Regions from separate parts of the Ruminococcus bovis genome, predicted to be linked through region 1. Evidence: a T-box and tRNA genes for the amino acid it is inferred to sense, from the RefSeq annotation. Region 1 holds a T-box; the other holds one or more tRNA genes.

The links. A T-box is a leader RNA that pairs with one kind of tRNA and senses whether it is charged. The one in region 1 lies ahead of alaS (alanine--tRNA ligase), so its partner is inferred to be a tRNA-Ala.
Positions count from the first base shown of each region.
Region 2: it encodes a tRNA-Ala, which carries the amino acid that the T-box ahead of alaS (alanine--tRNA ligase) is inferred to sense. The anticodon was not compared.

Region 1 is NZ_CP039381.1:1,791,719-1,802,977, forward strand. Features, by position in the region: gene thyX (FAD-dependent thymidylate synthase) at 1-461, shown strand, start outside; gene E5Z56_RS08395 (dTMP kinase) at 451-1,116, shown strand; gene E5Z56_RS08400 (DUF2156 domain-containing protein) at 1,125-2,015, shown strand; gene E5Z56_RS08405 (GNAT family N-acetyltransferase) at 2,012-2,845, shown strand; gene E5Z56_RS08410 (DJ-1 family glyoxalase III) at 2,857-3,399, shown strand; gene E5Z56_RS08415 (5-formyltetrahydrofolate cyclo-ligase) at 3,387-3,950, shown strand; gene mltG (endolytic transglycosylase MltG) at 3,964-5,367, shown strand; gene E5Z56_RS08425 (peptidase U32 family protein) at 5,367-6,596, shown strand; T-box leader at 6,635-6,837, shown strand; gene alaS (alanine--tRNA ligase) at 6,902-9,550, shown strand; gene E5Z56_RS08435 (Fic/DOC family protein) at 9,774-10,496, opposite strand; gene E5Z56_RS08440 (antitoxin VbhA family protein) at 10,498-10,677, opposite strand; gene rpmB (50S ribosomal protein L28) at 10,889-11,077, opposite strand.
Region 2 is NZ_CP039381.1:2,409,368-2,420,626, forward strand. Features, by position in the region: gene E5Z56_RS11415 (thiamine phosphate synthase) at 259-852, opposite strand; gene thiH (2-iminoacetate synthase ThiH) at 845-2,098, opposite strand; gene E5Z56_RS11425 (thiazole synthase) at 2,112-2,882, opposite strand; gene thiS (sulfur carrier protein ThiS) at 2,937-3,131, opposite strand; TPP riboswitch at 3,190-3,294, opposite strand; tRNA gene E5Z56_RS11435 (tRNA-Ala) at 3,442-3,517, opposite strand; gene ybaK (Cys-tRNA(Pro) deacylase) at 3,556-4,041, opposite strand; gene E5Z56_RS11445 (hypothetical protein) at 4,052-4,756, opposite strand; gene E5Z56_RS11450 (thiamine diphosphokinase) at 4,766-5,389, opposite strand; gene rsgA (ribosome small subunit-dependent GTPase A) at 5,386-6,273, opposite strand; gene pknB (Stk1 family PASTA domain-containing Ser/Thr kinase) at 6,286-8,427, opposite strand; gene E5Z56_RS11465 (Stp1/IreP family PP2C-type Ser/Thr phosphatase) at 8,440-9,165, opposite strand; gene rlmN (23S rRNA (adenine(2503)-C(2))-methyltransferase RlmN) at 9,168-10,199, opposite strand; gene rsmB (16S rRNA (cytosine(967)-C(5))-methyltransferase RsmB) at 10,200-11,259, opposite strand, start outside.

The sequences.
Region 1 (11,259 bases):
CTTATGAAGAATACAAAAAGGTAATTGATTTACAGAGTGATGCTTACAGTAAAATTCGTGATGCACTTGTTGTTAAGTACATTAAAGAATTTAAAGGTGAAGAACTATCCGGTACAAATGATGAAATAATTAATTCTTTTAAAGAAGAAAACAAAAGACAGTGCAACGCTTTCATTAAGAAAGCGAATGAAGATGCAAGATTTGTACTTCCAAATGCTTGTACTACAAAGATTGTTTGTACTTTCAATGCTCGTTCACTTCACAACTTCTTTGCTCACCGTTGTTGTAACAGAGCTCAGTGGGAAATTAGAGAAGTAGCTGAACAAATGTTACTGCAATGTCTAGAGGTTGCCCCAACACTATTTAAAAATTGTGGTCCATCTTGTCTGTTTGGTCCTTGTCCTGAGGGCAAAATGAGTTGTGGCAAAATGAAAGAAATGAGAGAGAAGTATGGCAGGTAAGATTATTGTAATTGAAGGTCTTGACGGTAGTGGTAAAGCTACCCAAACTGACCTTTTATATAAAAAGCTATTGTCTGAAGGAAAGAATGTTAAGAAACTTACTTTCCCTTGTTATGATAGCGACAGCTCAGCACTGGTAAAAATGTACCTTGGTGGTGAACTTGGTGATGACCCTAACTTGGTAAATCCATATACTGCATCAGCTTTTTATGCAGTTGATAGGGTAGCCTCATTCTTAAAGGATTGGAAAAATGACTATGACAATGGCACAATCTTTCTTTGTGACAGATATAGTACATCAAATCCGATTTATCAGTTAAGTAAATTAAATGAAAATGAGTATGATGAATATTTAGAATGGCTCAATGATTTTGAGCATATTAAGTTGGAAATACCTGCACCTGACTTTGTGCTTTACTTAAATATGCCAATAGAAGTTAGCCAGAAATTAATGGCTAAAAGATATAACGGTGACGAAAATAGAAAGGATATTCACGAAAAGAATATTTCTTTTTTAGAAAAATGTCATTCATCGGCTAAGTATTGTGCAGACAAACTTGGTTGGGAAGTTGTTGATTGTGCTTTTAACGGTGAACCAAGGTCTATTGAAGAAATTTCTAATGAGGTATATTCCAAAGTAAAAGGAAAAGTATAAGGATATTTATGTTAGAATTCAGGAAACCAAAAATTGAAGATAAAGAAAAGTATCAAAATGCTTTAGACAAAACTAATTTTATGGATGGTGAATGTTCATTTGCCAATACTTATATGTGGAGTGAACATTACGATACAAGAATAGCTTTTAAGAATGACTTTGTTTTTAGATGTTATTTTGAAGATGACAAACCTGTTGGCTACACAATTCCATTTGGTGGAGAAGATTTAAAGTGGGCAGTAGAAGAAATTTTGCAAGATGCAAAGGATAGAAATGCTACAGAATTTGAACTTGGTTTGTTAACAGAAGAAGTTAAGGAAAAGCTGGAAACATTGTTCCCAAATAAATTTGAATTTACTGAAAATAGGGATGATGCAGATTATATTTATTTGCAAGAGGATTTAGCAAATCTTTCCGGCAAGAAATATCATGGTAAGAGAAACCATATCAGTCAGTTCAAAAGAGCAAATCCCGATTATGTTTATGAACCATTAACAAGGGAGCATTATTCCGATGCACTTTTAATTGCTGCTAAGTGGGCATCCGATAGAAATGAAATTGATGGTGAAGAATATGGTGCTGATTATGTGGCAATAGAGGATTGTTTCTTACATTTCCATGAACTTGATTTGTTTGGTGGCATTATCTATGTTGACAACAAAGCTGTTGCAATGACAGTTGCATCAAAAATTCGTGACGGTATATGTGATGTTCATTTTGAAAAATCTATAATTGACAACGGTTATCCGGTAATTAATAATGAATTTGTTAAGACACTAACTGATTTTAAATATATAAACAGAGAAGAAGATATGGGACTTGAGGACTTAAGAAAAAGTAAATTGTCCTATAAGCCAAATATAATTTTAATGAAATATAACGCAAAGGTTAAACAATGATTGAATATTCTAAAGGCTCAATGGCTGACTTAAAAGAACTGAAAACACTTTGGATTGCATCATTTAACGATACACTAAAAGGTTTCAAAACTTTTATGAAAAACAACAAAAACAAAATGAGAATTTATGTAGCAAAAGACGGTAATCGTACTGTTGCTATGTTGTATCATATTCCTTGTAAATTTCTTGAGTATAAGGCACATTACCTTTATGGTGCTGCTACTGAAAGTAAGTATAGAAACAGAGGAATAATGAAAAATCTTATTGATTTTAGTTTAGAAGATGCCAAAACTTTAGGTGAAGAATTTTCTTTCTTATATCCTGCTGATGACCACCTATACGGTTATTACTATTCACTTGGTTATGAGAGAAATTGCTTTAGAAAACAAGCTACTGTTTCTAGGGATAAGCTAATGCATATTGCAGAATACAGTCCCTTTTGTATGTCACTTAGTGTAACCGGTATGGGTAAGCTAAGAGAAAATTATCTAAAGGGAAACTCATTGCAGTTTAGCCAAGATTATATAAAATATTCTGTTGCCAATGTTAAGAATTATGGTGGTTATGTAATTTGTAGTGGTGACGGTTATTGCTTTGTTGATGAAGATGAGTACAAGAAATGTGTTGTATCGGAACTTTTTGCCAAGGAAGATGATATTTTTCCTTTGCTTGGTGAAATGTTAAAAGAGTCCGATGCCGATACATTTGTGTTTAATTATTCACCAACATTAAATATATTTGATAATGAAGAAATTGTACCGGATGGAATGGTAAAATTTCTGGGTAATACAAAAGTAAATGAAGCCTATATCGGACTTCGCAATTTGTAAAGGAGATTATTATGGTATATGTTTTTATGGCAGATGGCTGTGAGGAAATTGAAGCACTTGCACCTGTAGATATGCTACGCAGAGGTGGTGTTGAAGTAACAACTGTTGGTGTTACAGGAAAAACTGTTACAGGCAGTCATAATATTTCTGTTAATACAGATATTTCTTTAGAAGAAGTAAACCTAGGTGATATGGAGGCTGTTGTTCTTCCGGGTGGTATGCCGGGTACACTTAACCTTGAAAAGAATGAAAAGGTACAAGAGATTGTTGAGTATGCTTATGATAAGAAGTTACTTATCTGTGCTATTTGTGCTGCACCGTCAATCCTAGGCCATAAGGGTTACTTAAAGGATAAGAAAGCTACTTGTTTCCCGGGTTTTGAGGACTCATTTGACGGTGGCGAATATACCGGTGAAGTAGTTACTGCTTGTGATAACATTATTACAGGCAAAGGCTGTGGTGCAGGTATTTATTTTGGTCTTGAAATTCTAAAGAATATTAAAGGCGAAGAAACTATGAAAAAGGTGTTTGATTCATTACAATGTCCCAACTAACTAAAGATGAAATGAGAAAAAGTCTTAAGAAAATAAGACAGAGTATCACCGGAGAAAAGAAAAAAGATTATGACCTTGAAATTACTTGCAGATTCCTTATGACTGAGGAATATAACAAGGCTGATACTGTCCTTTGTTATGCAGGTACTAAGGATGAAATAGATACAAGGTATCTTATTTATGCTGCTTTAGCTAACCACAAGAGAGTAGGACTTCCTCGTTGTAATGGGGATATTCTTGACTTTTATTATGTTAGAGGTCTTGATGACCTAATGGTTGGTTCATTTGGTATTATGGAACCTGATGTTAGAAAATGCAGTAGAATACTTGATTTTAGAAATAGTGTCCTTGTTGTGCCGGGTTTGGGATTTAGTCCCGATGGCAAGAGAATTGGCTATGGCAGAGGATATTATGATAGATTTATTTCCCATTATAATGGGAAAGTTGTTGGTATGTGCTACCATCAGCAAGTGAAAATGAATATTCCTGTGGAAGAAACTGATGAAAATATCAATGTTTTAATCACAGAGCAATATACCAGAAACATCTGATTGAAGGTGCAATATGAGTAATAATAATTTTGAAAATGAAGAGCTAAGACTTAAGAAAGAAAGAGAAAAAAAGGTAGCTTCTTTCCATCTACATATTGATGAAGATGAGCTTGACAGACCTTATCATAAAAGGGAAGAAAGACCAAGAAGACAAAGAGCAGAGAGAGAACCTATGCCAAGGCTGACTGATAGTCAAGAGCTTAATTCCTTTAGTGGTGGCAAAACCAGAGCTGAAGTAGAAAAAGATATGAAGAAAGCTGACAAGAAACATCAGAAAGAAGCCAAGAAAAGGGAAAAGCGTAAGTCTAAGAAGAATAAGCGTATCTTTACAATTATTTGGCTTGTAATGGTCATTATGGCAGGTGTAGTTCTTTCTAAATATATGCTAACAGGTGTAGATGACCTACTTGCTATTTCTCGACCTGAAGCAAATGAAGTTACTGTTAAAATCTCAAAGACAGATACATTTGATGATGTAATTGATAAGCTATATGATAAAGGTGTTATCAAGGATAAGAAGTTCTTTAAGTTCTATGGTAGTATGAAACATGTTGATAAGTACCTTGAACATGGTACTATTAAGCTAAAGACTAACCAAGACTATGAGGCTATTATTAATACTTTGGAAAGTCCATACGAAAATGTTAAGTCTGTTGAAGTACAGATTACAGAAGGTATGAACATTAACGAAATTGCCAACAAACTTGTTAAGAAGAAAGTTCTTTCTGATAAGGATGAGTTCCTAAGCCTATGTAACAGTGATCAGTTTGATGATGATTATGCTTTCCTAAAAGTTCTGGGTAAGGCTAAGTCAAATGGTAGATACTATAAGCTGGAAGGTTACCTGTATCCTGATACATATACTTTCTATGAAAACGAAGACCCTTCACTAACTGTTAGTAGAATGTTAAGTAACTTTGCTGAAAAGAATGTTAATACTCTAAGCAAGGCTGACGGTTATTCTAAGAAAGTTTCTGTTGAAGATAGAGCAGAAGATACAGGTTATACATTTGACCAGATTATGACTATTGCTTCACTAATTCAAGCAGAAGCTGCCGATAAGGACGATATGTACAATGTAAGTTCTGTTATTCATAACAGACTTGATTCCGGTAATGCATCTGAATTTGCAAAGCTGGGTCTTGACTCTACAATTTACTATCCTTATCGTGATGCAAAGCATGTACCTGCATCTAAGGGTGGCAAAAAGTATAGCAGTAAATACAACACATATAAGATTAAGGGACTACCAAGTGGCCCAATCTGTAACCCAAGTTCAGAGGCTATTGAAGCTGCTATTTATCCAAATAGCACAAGCTACTACTACTTCTGTCACGATACTAAGACAGGACAGGCTTACTATGCTTCTACAGCAGAAGAACATGAATATAATCTATCTATAAGTGGTAACAAATAATGAGTAATATTGAAATTAAAAGACCGGAAATTTTAGCTCCTGCCGGAGATGTGGAGTGTATAAAGAATTCACTAAAGTTTGGTGCAGATGCAGTTTATCTTGCCGGTAAACAGTTTGGTATGCGTACTGCATCTAAAAACTTTGACAATGATGAACTTAAGAAAGCAGTAGAACTTGCTCATTCTTATGGCAGTAAACTTTATGTAACTTGCAACACTTTACCTAGAAATAACGAAATGGCAGTACTACCTGATTTCCTTAGTTATGCTGATGAAATCGGTGTTGATGCTTTTATTATTGCAGACCTAGGTGTGTTTGAACTTGCTAAGAAATATGCACCGAATGTTGAAAGACATATTTCAACTCAAGCTGGTATTGTAAACAGCGATACTGCAAATGCTTGGTACAATATGGGTGCAAGTAGAGTTGTTCTTGCAAGAGAAATGACTTTTGATGATATTGTTGATATTAGAGCAAAGATTCCTAAGGAACTTGAGATTGAATGTTTTGTACATGGTGCAATGTGTGTTTCATTCTCAGGCAGATGTTTAATCAGCAGTTACCTAACAGGCAGAGATGCGAACCGTGGTGACTGTGCTCAGCCTTGCAGATGGAAGTACCATCTTTATGAAGAGAATAGGGAAGGTCAGTTCTTCCCTGTAGAAGAGGCTGATGGAGGCACATATCTATATAACAGTAGAGATATGTGTATGATTGAGCATATTCCTGAACTTGTTGAAAGTGGAATTTCTTCTTTAAAAATTGAGGGTAGAGCAAAGAGTGCTTACTACTGTGCAGTTACTACCAATGCATATCGTCATGCAGTAAATGACTATATGAAGGAAAGAGAGAACTACACTCTAAAGCCTTGGATTAAAGAAGAACTTGAAAAAATCAGCCATAGAGAATACAATACAGGTTTTTACCTTGGTAAAGAACCGGGACAAGTTACTTCAAACGGTGGCTATATCAGACATTATGATGTTGTGGCAGTTTGTGAAAGTAATGAGGGTAATGTGTCAAATATCACTCAGAGAAACAAATTCTTTGTTGGTGATACACTTGATGTACTACCACCATCCGGTATTCCGTTTACAACAGTTTGTAAGGAACTAAAGAATAAATACGGTGTAGCAGTAGACAGTGCACCTCACGCAATGGAAGAACTGATTATGACTACAGATAAAGAAATTCCACCATCTTCTGTAATTCGTAAAAAGCGTTCTTGACAAACTATTTTTGCTGGTTTATAATACTAAAAGAATATGAAAAAGCCGTGAGTAGGAAGAATGTAAAATGTTCTTTTTTAGAGAGAGTAGGGTTGGTGAAACTACTTAAAGAATTTTTACAGGGCCAACCTATTAGCTCTGTGTGATGAACACAGCGTATCTCTGCGTTAAAGAGTCCGAGAGGGAGAGCATTATTGCACTTCAACTAGGGTGGTACCACAGGAATTATCCTGCCCCTAATTTTTAGGGGCAGGTTTTATTTTTCATAAACAATTATTTTTTATATTAATTAAGGAGAGAAAACAATGCAGTGGACTGGTCTTAATGAGTTAAGAGAAAAATTCTTATCATTTATGGAATCAAAGGGTTGTCTAAGACTTCCTTCATTCCCACTAATTCCAAAGGATGACAAAAGCTTACTACTAATCAACAGTGGTATGGCTCCAATGAAAAAATATTTTACAGGTGAAGTTACACCTCCTAAGACAAGAGTTACTACTTGTCAGAAGTGTATCCGTACTCCTGATATTGAAGAAGTAGGTATCACAGACCGTCACGGTACTTACTTTGAAATGCTAGGTAACTTCTCATTCGGTGATTACTTTAAGAGAGAAGCTACTGCTTGGGCATGGGAATTCTTTACAAAGGTTCTTGAAATTCCTGCAGAAAAGCTATATATTTCAGTTTATCAAGATGATGATGAAGCATTTGATATTTGGACTAAAGAAGTAGGTGTTGACCCTAGCCATATGGTTAGACTAGGCAAGGCTGATAACTTCTGGGAACATGGTAGTGGTCCTTGTGGTCCTTGTTCTGAAATCTATTACGATAGAGGGGAAGAACACGGTTGTGGTAAACCTGACTGTGGTGTTGGTTGTGAATGTGACAGATTTATGGAAGTTTGGAACTTAGTATTTACTCAGTTTGATAATGACGGTCACGATAACTACACTCCACTTGATCATCCAAATATTGATACAGGTATGGGCCTTGAAAGACTTGCTTGTGTAATGCAGGGTGTTGACAACCTATTCCTAGTTGATACTGTACAGAACATTATGAAGCATATTTCTTCAATTGTTGGTGTTAACTATGGTGAAGACCCTAAGACAGATATTTCACTTAGAGTTATTACTGACCATATCCGTTCTACAACATTTATGATTGGTGACGGCGTTATGCCATCAAATGAAGGTAGAGGTTATGTTCTAAGAAGACTACTTAGAAGAGCAGCTCGTCATGGTAGAATTCTTGGTTACACAGACCCATTCCTATATAAAGTTGCCGATACTGTTATTAAAGAAAACGAAAGTGCTTACCCTGAACTTCGTGATAAGCGTGACTTTATTGTTAAGGTTATTGAAGCTGAGGAAGATTCTTTCAGCAAGACAGTTAAGCAAGGTATGCAGATGCTTGAAGATATTATTGCTAAAGCAGATAGCAAGGTTCTTTCCGGTGATGATGCATTTAAGCTAAACGATACATTCGGTTTCCCAATTGATTTAATTAAGGAAATTGTTTCTGAAAATGAAATGTCAGTTGATATTGAAAGATTCCAGGAACTTCTACAAGAACAGAAAGACCGTTCAAGAGATGCTCACAAAAATGCCGGTGCTGAGGCTTGGCTATCAGATAGCATTGATTTTTCTGATGTTGACAAGACAGAATTTAAGGGCTATAAGGTAACTTCTTGTGAAAGCAAGATTGTTGCTATGGTTAAAGACGGTGAGAGAGTAAAGGCTCTTACTGAAGGTGAAGAAGGTCTTATCATTCTAAACAGAACTCCTTTCTATGCTGAAAGTGGTGGTCAGATTGGTGATACAGGTGTATTAGTTGCAGACAACACAGTTGTTACTGTAAATGACACAACTAAGGATGCATCAGGTATCTTTATGCACACAGTAAAGGTAGAAAAGGGTGTTGTTGCAGTTGATGACACTGTATTTGCTAAGGTTGACAGTAAGAGAAGAATGAACATTACTCGTAACCATACAGCAGCTCACTTACTACAGGCAGCTTTAAGAGAAGTTCTTGGTACTCATGTTGAACAGGCAGGTCAGTTAGTTTCTGATGATTACTTTAGATTTGACTTTACTCACTATGAAGCTATGACTGATGATGAACTTGAAAAGGTTGAAAACCTAGTTAACGAAAAAATCCTAGATCAGCTAGATGTTGTTTCTGAAGAAATGGACATTGAAGAAGCTAAGAAGCTAGGTGCTATGATGCTATTCGGTGAAAAGTATGGTGACAGAGTTAGAGTAGTAAACGCAGGTGACTTCTCAATTGAATTCTGTGGTGGTACTCATGTTACTAATACTGCTAACATTGGTCTATTCAAGATTAAGTCTGAAAGCTCAGTAGCTTCCGGTGTTAGAAGAATTGAAGCCGTTACAGGTGAGGGTGTTCTAAATTATCTAAACAGTGTTCTATTTGTTGTTAACAAGTGTACTGAAGCACTAAGAATTAACAACCCTAAGGAACTAGTACAGGGTAGTATCCGTATTGCTGAAGAAATGAAAGCAAAGGATAAGAAGATTGAAGAACTAAATCAGAAACTTGCTAAGAATGCAACAGAAGCAGTATTTAAGAATGCTAAGAGATACAAGGGTATCCGTATTATCTCAGTTGCTATTAACGGTGCAACAGTTGACCTACTTCGTGATATGTCATCTAGAGCAGTAGATACTGACCCAACAACAGTTATTGTTCTTGCAAGTATCAACGGTGACAAGGTAACATTTATCTGTGGTTGTGGTAAAGATGCAGTAGCAAACGGTCTAAAGGCCGGTGATATTGTTCGTAAGGTTGCTCAAATCGCTGGTGGTAACGGTGGTGGTAAGCCAAGTATGGCTATGGCCGGTGCTAAGGATGTTACTAAGGTTGATGACGCAATTATTGCAGTTGAAGGCATCGTTAAGGAAATGGCAGATTCTCTAGGCCTAGAGGACTAATATTTTAATTATTCAATTCTGTTTAGACTTAATTTTGGTAATGAATTGTTGTTATTGTTATAATGAAATTCAACAAATTTAAATCTTTCAGTTTTATTGTGAGTTAATTAAAACTTAATAAATAATATAAAAAAGTAGCAGATAAATTAAAAAATCTGCTACTTTTGCTTTTGTGTTGTATTAAGTTAAAAATATGGTATATTATAAAACCACTAAATAAAGATTATTTTTCTATATACTCGTGAGGTGTAGGAGTATAATCCTTTGTGTAGTATTTTTCATATTTAGAATTTTTTGTTTCAATGACATTTTCACTATCAACATAATCCTCAATAGGCTCTTCAGAAATAGCATCAAACAAAATTTTCTCTAAATGTTCAAACTCAGAGTTATCATCAAAACAACAAAGCACAAAAGCGTTTCTAACATATCCGGCACTATTAGCCATTAATTCATAATCAAAATAATAACCATAGTGTTCTACAAATAATGCAATCATCATTACTGTTGTTCTGGTGTTGCCCTCTCTAAAAGGGTGAACTTGCCATATAGTCGGAAATAAATGGGCAATATTTTCTGCAAATTCTTTATGATTTAAACTATGCCAATCTACTTTATTTATTTTATTCCAACAATTATTTAAATCTTTATCTATTGCGTCCCAATTAGAGTACCAAACACTCTTACCTACAAGAATAGGTTCACTTTTTCTAACATTAATTTCTCTGTACTTTCCTGCCCAATCATATACATCGCCAAATAATATTTTATGAAGTTCACAAAAACCTTTAGCAGAAAAGTCAGAAAAACCACTATTATATAAAAGTGTCATTCTTGTTCTAACCATCATTGATTCAGCAACATCTAAATCTTTTTCATTAGTAATTCCCAATTTATTTTTTAGTGTATTACTATTTTCTTGTAAGTAAATATCGTATTTATTCATATTATGCCTTTGTACAAATTGATAACATCATAGAAGTAAGTTGTTCATCAGTCAATTTACCATCAGACCATTTTTTTAAAATTTCCTCTGCATTTTTTGGAATATTAACACCCTCAATACTATTGATTGCAGAGGCAATTTTTACTGCTCTTTTTCTTTTTTCAATGTCAATATTTTTCATACATATCACCTTAGTATATATTGTAACCAACGAAAGAAGAATAGTCAAGAAATATAAAATGATATTGATGAAGAAAAATACTTATAAAGACGAGATATTAATATTGTGTTTAATTCTATATAAGTGTTATAATAACATAAAAATAAAAGACAAAAGAAAAAGACCAGAGTAAAAACTCTGGTCAGTACTTTCGTTTAAGTTATCTATTAAATTAGACTGCTCTTGTAACCTTACCTGAACGTAAGCAACGGGTGCAAGCGTAAACACGCTTAGGCTGACCGTCAACAATAGCCTTAACTCTCTGTACATTAGGCTTCCAAGTTCTGTTAGATCTTCTATGTGAGTGAGATACCTTAATACCAAAAGTAACGCCTTTACCGCAGAAATCACACTTTGCCATGTGTCTGCACCTCCTTAGCAATTTAAATAGTCGTTTTGCATTTAGCAACTATGATATAATAACAGATATTTCTTGATTTTGCAAGTGTTTTTTGAAAATAAATTATTTTTATATTGAATAATATTGAAAAAATCAACACTTCTCAACGGAAATGTACAGAAAAATAATTATTTTGTAATATT
Region 2 (11,259 bases), 620 kb from region 1:
CTTTTAGTTATTTTTACACTATTATCTTAGTTTAATGCTTAAAACATTATATCATAGTAAAGGTACATATTCAAGAAAATTTATTACCTTTTGATGTTACAGTTTTGTTAACTAATAGGTGATTTTTTCTTTTCTCTGTCAAATTTTGTATTATTTATTATTATATACATATAGCTTATTTATAGAACTTTTAATAATAAAAATAAAATCCACTAATAGGTTGTATCTTTCCTACTAATGGATTTATTATATAATTTATTATTCTGTAAAAGAATTTAGATATTCTTGTGGATTAGTACAATTCATTGCACTGCTCATTATACAACCACCACTTGCACCGGCATTTCTAATCTTTGAAAAGTTTTCCGGTGAGATACCACCTATTGCATATACAGGGATTGAAACACTTCTGCAAACTTCTTTTAGAAAATCAAGTCCTCTACCCGGCAAACCTTTCTTGCAATCAGTATCAAAAATATGACCTGCTGTAATATAGGTACAACCAAGTTTCCGGGCTTTTACTGCATCTTCTACCGAATGACAAGATGCACCTAAAATTTTGTACTGTGATTTTTCTTTATCAGTAAGTGTTGCAAGAATATGCAAAGGTAAATGCAAAGCATCATGATTTAGCTTTTCTGCAACTTTAGGAAAATTATGCAAGATACATTGAGTATTATATTTATTGCAAATTTCAATTACCTTTTTAGCTAAATCTTCATAGTCACTTTCCGGCAAATGTTTTTCTCTAAGTACAATTGCCTTAGGTTTTGCTTTTGCTAATTTTTCTATGCGTAATAAGTAATCTTCTTCACAGATTGAACTGTTGGTAATAACAATAATATCAGACATATAGGTAATCATTTAGAACAGGTTGCAAGCCTTCAACTGTAATTTCATCATACATTTTCTTTAGGCTACGGTTATCATTAATTTCAAACTGTTCATCACCTTGTTCTTCTTCTGTTTCTTTACCACTATACTTACTTTCGTGATCACCGATACCGGTAGATACACCGGCAGAAACTTTTGTTGCTGCAATCTTTACAATACCGTTTCTAAATTCTGCACTTTCTCTTGAAGAAACTGTAATACCTACATATGGTAAGAAAATACGATATGCACATAGAATTTGGCAAAGTTGAGTTTCGTGTACATCAAGTGGATTAATCTTTTCATTATTGATAATCGGTCTTAGTCTTGGACAAGACAAGGACATTTCTGCATGAGGGTACTTTCTCTGTAAATAATACACATGAAGTGCACTTGCTAAAGCATCTTTTCTAAAATCTGATAAGCCTAAAAGTGCTGAAAAAGCAACACCTCTCATACCACCTCTTAATGCTCTTTCTTGAGCATCAAAACGGTATGGCCATACTCTCTTATGACCTAGTAGGTGAAGTGTTTCGTATTTATCGGTATCATAAGTTTCTTGGAATACTGTTACATAGTCAGCACCACATTTGTGAAGATACTCATATTCATCAGTATTTACAGGGTAAATCTCAAGTCCTACCATACGGAAATACTTTCGTGCTAATTTACAAGCCTCACCAATATACTCTACATTGCTTTGACCTCTGCTTTCACCGGTAAGAATTAAAATTTCTTCCATACCACTATCGGCAATAACTTTCATTTCTTTTTCAATTTGTTCCATTGAAAGTTTCATACGGTTAATATGGTTGTAACAGTTAAAGCCACAATAGACACAATAGTTTTCGCAATAATTTGCTATGTATAACGGTGTAAACATATATACAGTATTGCCAAAATGCTTACTTGTTTCTACTCTTGCTCTTTGAGCCATTTGTTCTAGGAATGGTTCTGCTGCCGGTGATAAAAGTGCCTTAAAGTCCTCTATAGAACAAGTTTCATGTTCAAGTGCTTTTCGTACATCTTTTGCAGTATATTTTGAATAGTCATATGAATTCATATGGTCCATTACATTCTTACAAACATCAGACTCAATAACTTCCATACCCGGCATATATTCCATATGATTTTTACGGTATGATGGGTCATTCTCCAGTCTATGTTTCTTCTCAAGTGCTTTTGGTGACAAAAACTCTGAGTCAATTAAAAATTCATTTTCCATTAGTAGTCACCTCTTAGTTACGCAAGAAACCTGTTAATGGGTCTGAAGAAGATGCACCACGAGTCAGAACTCTGCCTAATCCTGATAGATATGCCTTTCTACCGGCTTCAATAGCATTCTTAAATGCTGATGCCATTAATGGTAAATCACCGGCAGTAGCTAAAGCTGTATTTGCCATAATTGCAGATGCACCCATTTCCATTGCTTCACAAGCCTGAGAAGGTTTACCGATACCGGCATCTACAATAATAGGTAAATCAATTTCATCAATTAGAATTTGAATAAAGTCTTTAGTAGCTAAGCCTTTATTTGAACCGATTGGTGAAGCTAAAGGCATAATTGATGCTGCACCGGCATTAACTAAATCACGAGCAACATTTAGGTCAGGATACATATAAGGCATTACAACAAAACCCTCTTTTGCCAGAATTTCTGTAGCCTTAATAGTTTCTTGGTTATCAGGAAGTAGGTACTTACTATCTCTCATAATTTCAATCTTTACAAAGTTACCACAACCAAGTTCTCTGGCTAGTCTTGCAATTCTTACTGCTTCATCAGCATTTCTTGCACCACTTGTATTAGGTAGTAATGTAACACCCTTTGGAATATAATCAAGTATATTTTCTTGTTCCTTAGTATTTGCTCTACGAACTGCAAGTGTAATAATTTCAGCACCGGCATCCTTAATAGCTGAGTCAATAAGTTTCATAGAATACTTACCTGAACCTAAAATAAATCTTGAGTTAAATTCATGACCACCAATGATAAGTTTATCATTTTCCATTATAATTTCCTTCTTTCAATGTATATCAAGTTTGTTTTATTTTTCTTAAAAAAATTAACCTCCACCCATAAAGCTAACAACTTCTACTACATCACCGTCTTTTAGTACAGTTTCATCATAATCAGCCTTTGAGATAATCACTTCATTACATTCAACTGCAATAGTCTTTGGGTTATAATTTGCAATTTCAAGATACTGTGAAACAGTTTTTCCTGACATATCAACTTCTTTACCGTTAATTGTTACCACTTTTACACCTCCTACAAGTAAAAAAAGAAGCTACCCTATGTTTGGGTAACTTCTCAAAATACATTAATCAATATATCCCTACGTTGGCATTATCCAAATCAGGTATTGGTCGAAGATTATATCTTCCTCTCAGCCTGTAACACAAGCTCCCATAATTTTACTTTAATAATATTATACTCTTATTTATTATTATTTTCAATAGTATATAATTTTATTTTACTTTTTACGCCGTTTTTTCGCCGTTTTCTTTTAAAGAAATAAAAAAACACCCATAGGTTAGCTAAAAGTGGCTTACCTATGGGCTTTTCTTTGGTGGAGATGAAGGGGCTCGAACCCTCGACTCCCACAATGCCATTGTGGTACTCTCCCAGCTGAGCTACATCCCCATTCGATAAGATAATTCTATCACAAGGTAATGAAAAAATCAAGAATTATCTTTTATAATATCTGCTACTTCAACAGGAATTACCTTTTGTAATGAAGATAGTGGCAACTCAACCTGGTTACCTACCCTACCTGCTGAAAAGTAGATAGTATCATAGTCATTGGCAGTTTTATGGATAAAAGTTTTAAACTGCTTTTTCATACCGATTGGTGAACAACCACCATGGATATATCCTGTTAGTGGTAAAAGTTCTTTTTGGTGAATCATCTCTATTGACTTTTCTTTTGCAACTTTGGCAGCTTTCTTTAAATCAAGTTCTTTATTTGCCGGTACAACAAATACATAATGTTCTTTACTTTTACCAACAGTTACAAGTGTTTTAAAAACCTTGCCTACTTCTTGATTAAGAGCATTTGCTACTTCTTCTGCGTTAAGTTTTGTATTATCATAAGCATAGTGAGAATACTCAATTTTCTTTTGGTCAAGAATTCTCATTACATTAGTTTTTTCTTGTTTCTTTGCCATAATATCACCACTAATTTTTGCTCATCATATTATAAGATGTTTTTACTGCGTCTTCAGAAATATCACAAAACAGCTCATACACATTTACATTGCTGAGAACTTTATCAAGAACAGTTAATAAACTTGACATTTTCTGTTTATCATTAATGCAAAGTGTTTGTGGCAGGAACTTTCCTATAGCTTTCTTGGTAGTTATTTTATTGATAACATTTTCTTTGCCTTGGTTAATACAACAAATACCCTTTAGTGGCACTAAAATATTTTTATTTATATCGTGTTTACCTGAAAAAGGTGTACCACAAGCATATATCTTATTATCAATTATTCTGATAACCGGTTTGTCGTCATTTATCATAACGGCTCTGTCACCAAAATATTTCATCCACAAAGCACAATGGGTAGACTTTCCTGTACCACTATTTGCAGTAAAAAGATAGGCTTCATTATCAACAGATATTGCTGATGAATGAAGAAGTATTCCGTCATAATCTAAGATTGCTTCATAAAATAACATTCCATAAATTACATACTCAGCAAGTGACCTTGATATATGAGGAAAAGAAAGGATATAGTTATCTATCCTTTCTTCTGTAACATTAAGAGTTATGTCTGGTTTTAAATTTTGATTTTTTGCTAAATATTTTTCAGAACGAGTAATTGTCTGTTTATATTTTGGTTCATAATAAACATTTAAACCACACATATTATATAGCATAAAAACCTCTTATTTATAATAAGTTAATAGGATTGCTCTGCCTCTGTTGATTGTGATTTCAGCTTCATCATCAACAAAAACATTGCTAATGCCACGAGATACATTATATGTTAAAGTCTTGTTGTTTAACATATATTCTGCACCTTTATATGTAACATTTACACTTTCACAACCATAAGGGAACACTGAGAAAATAAGGCCTTTCTTGTTGTTCATTTCGTATGAACCTTCCTTTAGGATACGAATTTCCTCACCGTTGTTTCTTGCAATACCGTTATAGTTATATTCTGAGAGAAATGCCAGAGTTGCAATATTTGCAAATGTATGGTCAGTTCTACCACCGATTGAACCTAATAGTAAGAAGTCCTTATAGCCTCTACGGATACATTCCATAACACAATGTTCTGTATCAGTATCATCCTTATGGGTATTTAGCTTAACAACTTCTGTGTTCTGTGGTAGTTCTTCCTTTAGTGAATCAAAGTCACCGATAATTAGGTTTGGAGTCAGACCTGCTTTCTTTGCAAAAGAATAACCTGAGTCAGCACAAACAATAAAGTCATCGTTTGTACATAGGCTTTTGATTTCTTCTACATTTGTATCCGGTGAACCGGAAATAATTACACATCTCATTTTCTTCTCTCCCATTCTTTAATGTCTTTTATTTCATTATACATATCAACATAGCTATTGTGTCGTGACTTTTGAATTTTGCCTTCTTCTACCATTTGTAGAATAGCACAACCCTTTTCACAAGTATGGCTACATGAAGTAAACTTACACTGACCGATATAATCTTCAAATTCAGGAAACATATATTGAAGTTGGGTTTTGTCTTGAATATTAAACTTTTCAAGTTGCATAGTTGAAAACCCGGGTGTGTCACAAACATAACCACCATTGAATTTCAGTAATTCAACAGTTCTTGTTGTATGACGACCTCTGCCAAGTTTATCACTAACTTCTCCGGTCTTCAGCTGAAAATCAGGAAAAAGCTTATTAAGTAAAGTTGACTTACCAACACCACTGTTGCCAATAAAGGCAGTGATTTTGTTAGGTAAAAGTGAATATATTTCATCTACACCTTCCCCTGTAACGGAAGAATAAAGTATAGTCTTGATGCCTGTACTGTTATAGATATTATATATTTCTTCACCACTTTTTATGTCAGACTTTGAGATTACAATAACCGGTTCAATATTGTTATATACAGCAGTTGCAGTCATCTTGTCAATAACTGTATAGTTTGGTGCAGGAGAAACTGTACTGCAAACTATAACCAATGTATCAATATTTGCCATTGGTGGTCGTACAATAGAGTTCTTTCGCTTATGTATTTCTTCAACTGTAGGATAACCACTTTCAGGTATAGAGATTGTAACTAAATCTCCAACTACAGGAGTTTTGCTTGTCTTACGAAAAGAACCTCTTGCCTTACATTCATATGTATTGTCAGTGGTTTCTACATAATAGAAACCACTGATTGCTTTTATAATTCTACCCTCTACACTATTCATTAAAAAACACCTTTAATATGCCGGAGCAGTAGTAGGTTGTGGTTCTTGAGTTGGCTCTGTGTAATAGTTTGTTGTATCTTGTGGAACTGTTGTTATATCCTGAGTAGGTGCAACAGTTGTATCTTCCTGAGTAGTAGGAGGTGCAGTAGTTGTAGTTGTTGCTACTACATAGTCGTGATATGTTGGAGTTGCCTTCTTATTTTGGAAGTCAATTGTATATTCCTGATATAGCTGACCGTTTAGATATACCTTAACCTTTGAGTCGGTTTCTGTACCTGTTAAAGTAAAGCTATATGTCTTTAGTTCTGATGGAATAACATTTGTTGTTGTAAATACATTGCCATCAAATACAACCTGTAGTGAAACACTGTTTGTTTCATCCTTTGGCAACTGAACATCAATCTGAATAGACTGAGCATCCTTTTTACCGCCTGATAGAACAAGTTTTACTGTATAACCTTTCTTTACAGTACCACCCTGTAAAGGATTTTGTCTAATAACTGTATCTTTTTCTTCATAACTGTTTTCGTCATATTCGTATTCTACATACAGACCTTTATTTTCAAGAATTTCCTTAGCTTCAGAAATATCTTTACCTGTTACATCAGGAATTTTAACTTTCTTTTCAGCAGGTCCTTTTGAAACATAAAGATATACTGATGAACCGATAGTTGTTTTCTGTCCCGGATTTGGGAATTCTGATGATACATAGTCAACATTAACATCATCACTCTGTACATAAACAATCTCAGGTACAAGGTTTCTTGACTCTAGTTCTTTAATAGCATCTTCCTCTGTTGTATTTAGAAGATGAGGAACTGTTACATCAGAATTTTTACCGTTTACAGTTAGCTGAATAGTTGAACCTTTCTTAACTTTCTTTGAATCTGCTTCTGGTTGCTGAGAAAGGATAACACCTTCCTTTTTAGTTGAGTCATATTCAAAGTCCAGCTGGAAAACAAAGTTCTCTTTATTATCTCCTTGCTTAACATCAAGGATTGTTTTGCCAACATAGTTTGGAACATCTGTATCTGCGTTAGTGTTTGAGAATGAAGAAGTTACAAAGTAAATGCCAAAACCGATTAGACAAACTACAAATGATGCTACAATACCAAGAATTGCAGACTTTTTCTTTGATCTGACTTTCTTTTCAGGTTCTTCACTATCAAAATCTTCCGGAACAAACTTTTTGGAATCTTTGTTATCATCAATTTTCTTTTCTTCAAAGATTCTCTTTGTTTCATCCTTTTTCTTAGCTTCTCTTTTCTTTTCAGCAGGTTTTGGTTCTATTGGCTTTGGAAGACTGTAACCAAATACAATGCTTGGATTTAATCTGAAACGGTCAATATCATTAAGCATTGCTTGAGCTGACTCATATCTATCCTTAGGGTCTTTCTGCATAGCATGAAGAGTGATTTCTTCTAGACCTTGTGGAATGTCGGGATTAATCTCTCTTGGTAGCTTTGGAGTAGACTGAAGTTGCATAATAGCAACAGAAACTGCATTATCAGCTACAAAAGGAAGCTTACCTGTTAGCATTTCATACATCATAACACCAACAGAATAAATATCTGTTTTACCGTCAGTGTTGCCACCCTTGGCTTGTTCAGGTGCTATGTAGTGAACAGAACCGATTGCTTGTTCTGTCATTGTTCTTGTAGCAGAATTAAAGTTACGGGCAATACCAAAGTCAGTTACTTTAATAGTACCGTCTTGAAGTAGCATAATGTTCTGTGGCTTAATGTCACGGTGAACAATACCCTTTTCATGAGCGTGTTGTAATGCTCTTAAAATCTGAGTTGTTAGGTGCAATGCTTCTTTCCACTGAATTACACCTTGCTGAGCGATATACTCCTTAAGAGTAATACCGTCAATATATTCCATAACAATATACTGAATCATATCACCAAAAGAAACATCATAAACCCTTACAATGTTTGGATGTGAAAGAACAGCAATAGATTTACTTTCGTTTTTAAATCTTCTAATAAAGTCTGCATTATCAAGGAATTCGTCCTTTAGAATTTTGATTGCAACTTCTCTATCGTCAACAGTATCGTAACATCTATAAACATTGGCCATACCACCAACACCGATAAGTTCTTGGATTTCATATCTACCGTCAAGCTTTTTGCCTGTGTACTTATCTATCATAACTCTTCCTCCTTAATATATTGTAATAACGGTAATGTTGTCTGTGCCACCACCGAATTTAGCTTCTTCAACTAACTTGTCGGTAATTTGGTTCTTAGGGTTGTTATTTACAACCTCTGCAATTTCCTCTTTGCTGACACAATTAGTTAAACCATCGGTACAAATAATAACAATATCTCCCGGTTTATATTCGTACTGAGTATAATCCACTTTGATAGTATTCTTTACACCGATTGCTCTAGTAATAAAGTTTTTGTTTGGGTGAACTAAGGCCTTATCTTCTGTAATCTCACCACGACTTACCATTTCTTGAACTAAAGAATGGTCCTTAGTTAGCTGATAAGCCTTATGATTACGAACAAGATATGTTCTTGAGTCACCTATATGTACAATATGAAGAATATTGTCCCTTAGGAATACACACTCACAAGTAGTGCCCATTCCGATAAGTTCAATATTTTTTTGAGCTAAATTATAAACTTCAAGGTTTGCACCGGAAACTATGTTCGTAAGAAGTGCATATAGTTCTTCGTTTGTGAAATCACTGGTATATAGATTTTTCATTTCTCTGGCTATATATTCACAAGCAGTTGTTGAGGCTGTGTGGCCACCATTAGCACCACCCATACCATCACAAACTACAGCCCATACTGCACCGTCACACATTTTTCCAGAAAGACAATAATCCTGATTATCGTTTCTGACAAGACCTTTATCTGTTTTACTATGTATATTCAAGATTACTTTCCTCCTTTCTTGTGTTTACCTTTTAGTTGTCCACAACTTGCATCAATGTCACTGCCTAAAGTTCTTCTTACAGTAGCAGTAATACCATACTTAGCAAGTACATTGGTAAATGATATTAACCTTTCTTTGTTACTCTTACGATAATCATTACCTGTAACATCATTTACAGGAATAAGGTTAACATGACACAGCATACCTTTTATTAAATTTCCAAGTATATTAGCTGCTTCGTCACTATCATTTACACCATCAATCATAGCATATTCAAAACTTACTCTACGATTGGTTTTATCTATATAATACTTGATGGCTTTCATAAGCTCATCAATGTTATACGCATCGTTAATCGGCATTGTTGCACTTCTCATTTTATCAGTTGGTGCATGAAGAGAAACAGAAAGTGTAATCTGTAACTTTCTATCAGCCAAATCATAAATTCGTGGAACAATACCACAGGTTGACAAGGTGATATGCCTTTTCCCTATATTCAGTCCATCATCTGATGAAACCAAATCAAGGAACTTCATTACATTGTCATAGTTATCAAGTGGTTCACCCATACCCATAAGAACAATATTGGAAATTCTTATGTTAAGGTCCTTTTGGGCTGATTCTATCTGGGCAATCATTTCACCGGCAGTAAGGTTTCTTGTAAAGCCTTGCTTACCTGTTGCACAGAACTTGCAACCCATCTTGCAACCTACTTGAGTTGATATACAGATTGTGTGTCCGTGGTGATAACTCATCACAACAGACTCAACACACTGTTCGTCATTAAATTTAAACAAATACTTAACTGTACCATCATACCGTGAAATTTGCTTTTTTTCAATATATGCAACAGAAATGTAACAATATTCACTTAACTTTTCTCTTAAGTCCTTGGGTACATTCTTCATTTCATCAAAGGAAGTTACACCTTTGTTTATCCATTGGAAAATTTGTTTTGCTCTAAACTTTGGGCAATTTAATGATGAAATAAGCTCTTCAATTTCTTGTAAATTCATTGATTTTAAATCAGTCATTTAATCACCCTTTCTCAGTATTGCAAAGTAGAAACCATCTGAGTTATTGGTTTGTGGGAACAATGAACATTCATATTCATTTTCCTTAATGGTTCTTTTAATATTCTTTGGAAGAATTAACTTCTCACCTACAAAATCTTTATGTTCACTTAGGAATTTATCAACTAAAAGATTATTTTCTCTAGGGTTTAGAGTACAGGTGGAATACATTAATTTTCCACCGTTTCTTACTAGATTAGCAGATGAACATAAAATCTTGTACTGTATTTCTGTTAAGTCATTATTAACTATATTATCTTTATATCTGATTTCCGGTTTTCTGCGAAGTAATCCAAGTCCTGAACATGGAACATCACAAATAACTATATCGGCAACATTATCTTCATCAAATGAAGTTGCATCATTAATTTTAGTATTTATAATACTTATTTCTAATCTTTTAGAAGTGGAATAAATCAGCTTGATTTTATGTTTATAAAGGTCATAAGAATTTATCTTACCTTTATTGTTCATAAGAATTGCACCGGTAAAGGACTTACCTCCAGGTGCTGAACAAACATCATACACAACATTATTTTCTTTAGGTGACAATGTTGTTAAAGCAATATTCGAAGAAAGGTCTTGTATGTAAAATTCTCCATACTGAAAGGCTTTTATATTTTCTACAGAACCTGTATTTTTCAGAGTAATTACATTTTCTAAAATAGACTTTTCTGCAATAATATTTTCTTCTCTTAAATTTTCAATTAAAGTATCTTCATCAGTCAGAAGTGTATTTACCCTTGCATATAGTGGAGGTCTGCCATCTACTGAATTTAGCATATGGGTAGTTACCTTTTCACCATAACTGTCAAGCCATAATTTTATAATATCTTCCGGTACAGAATACTTAACTGAAAGTAATTTTGTTTTGTCCTTAATTTTACTTAAATCACACTTGGTTTCTGCTCTTGAGATACTTCTAAGAATACCGTTTATGAAACCTGATGACTTAAAAAGTCTTAAATTCTTTGCAAGTTGTACTGCCTCGTTAACAGATGCATTATCCGGAACTTTGTCC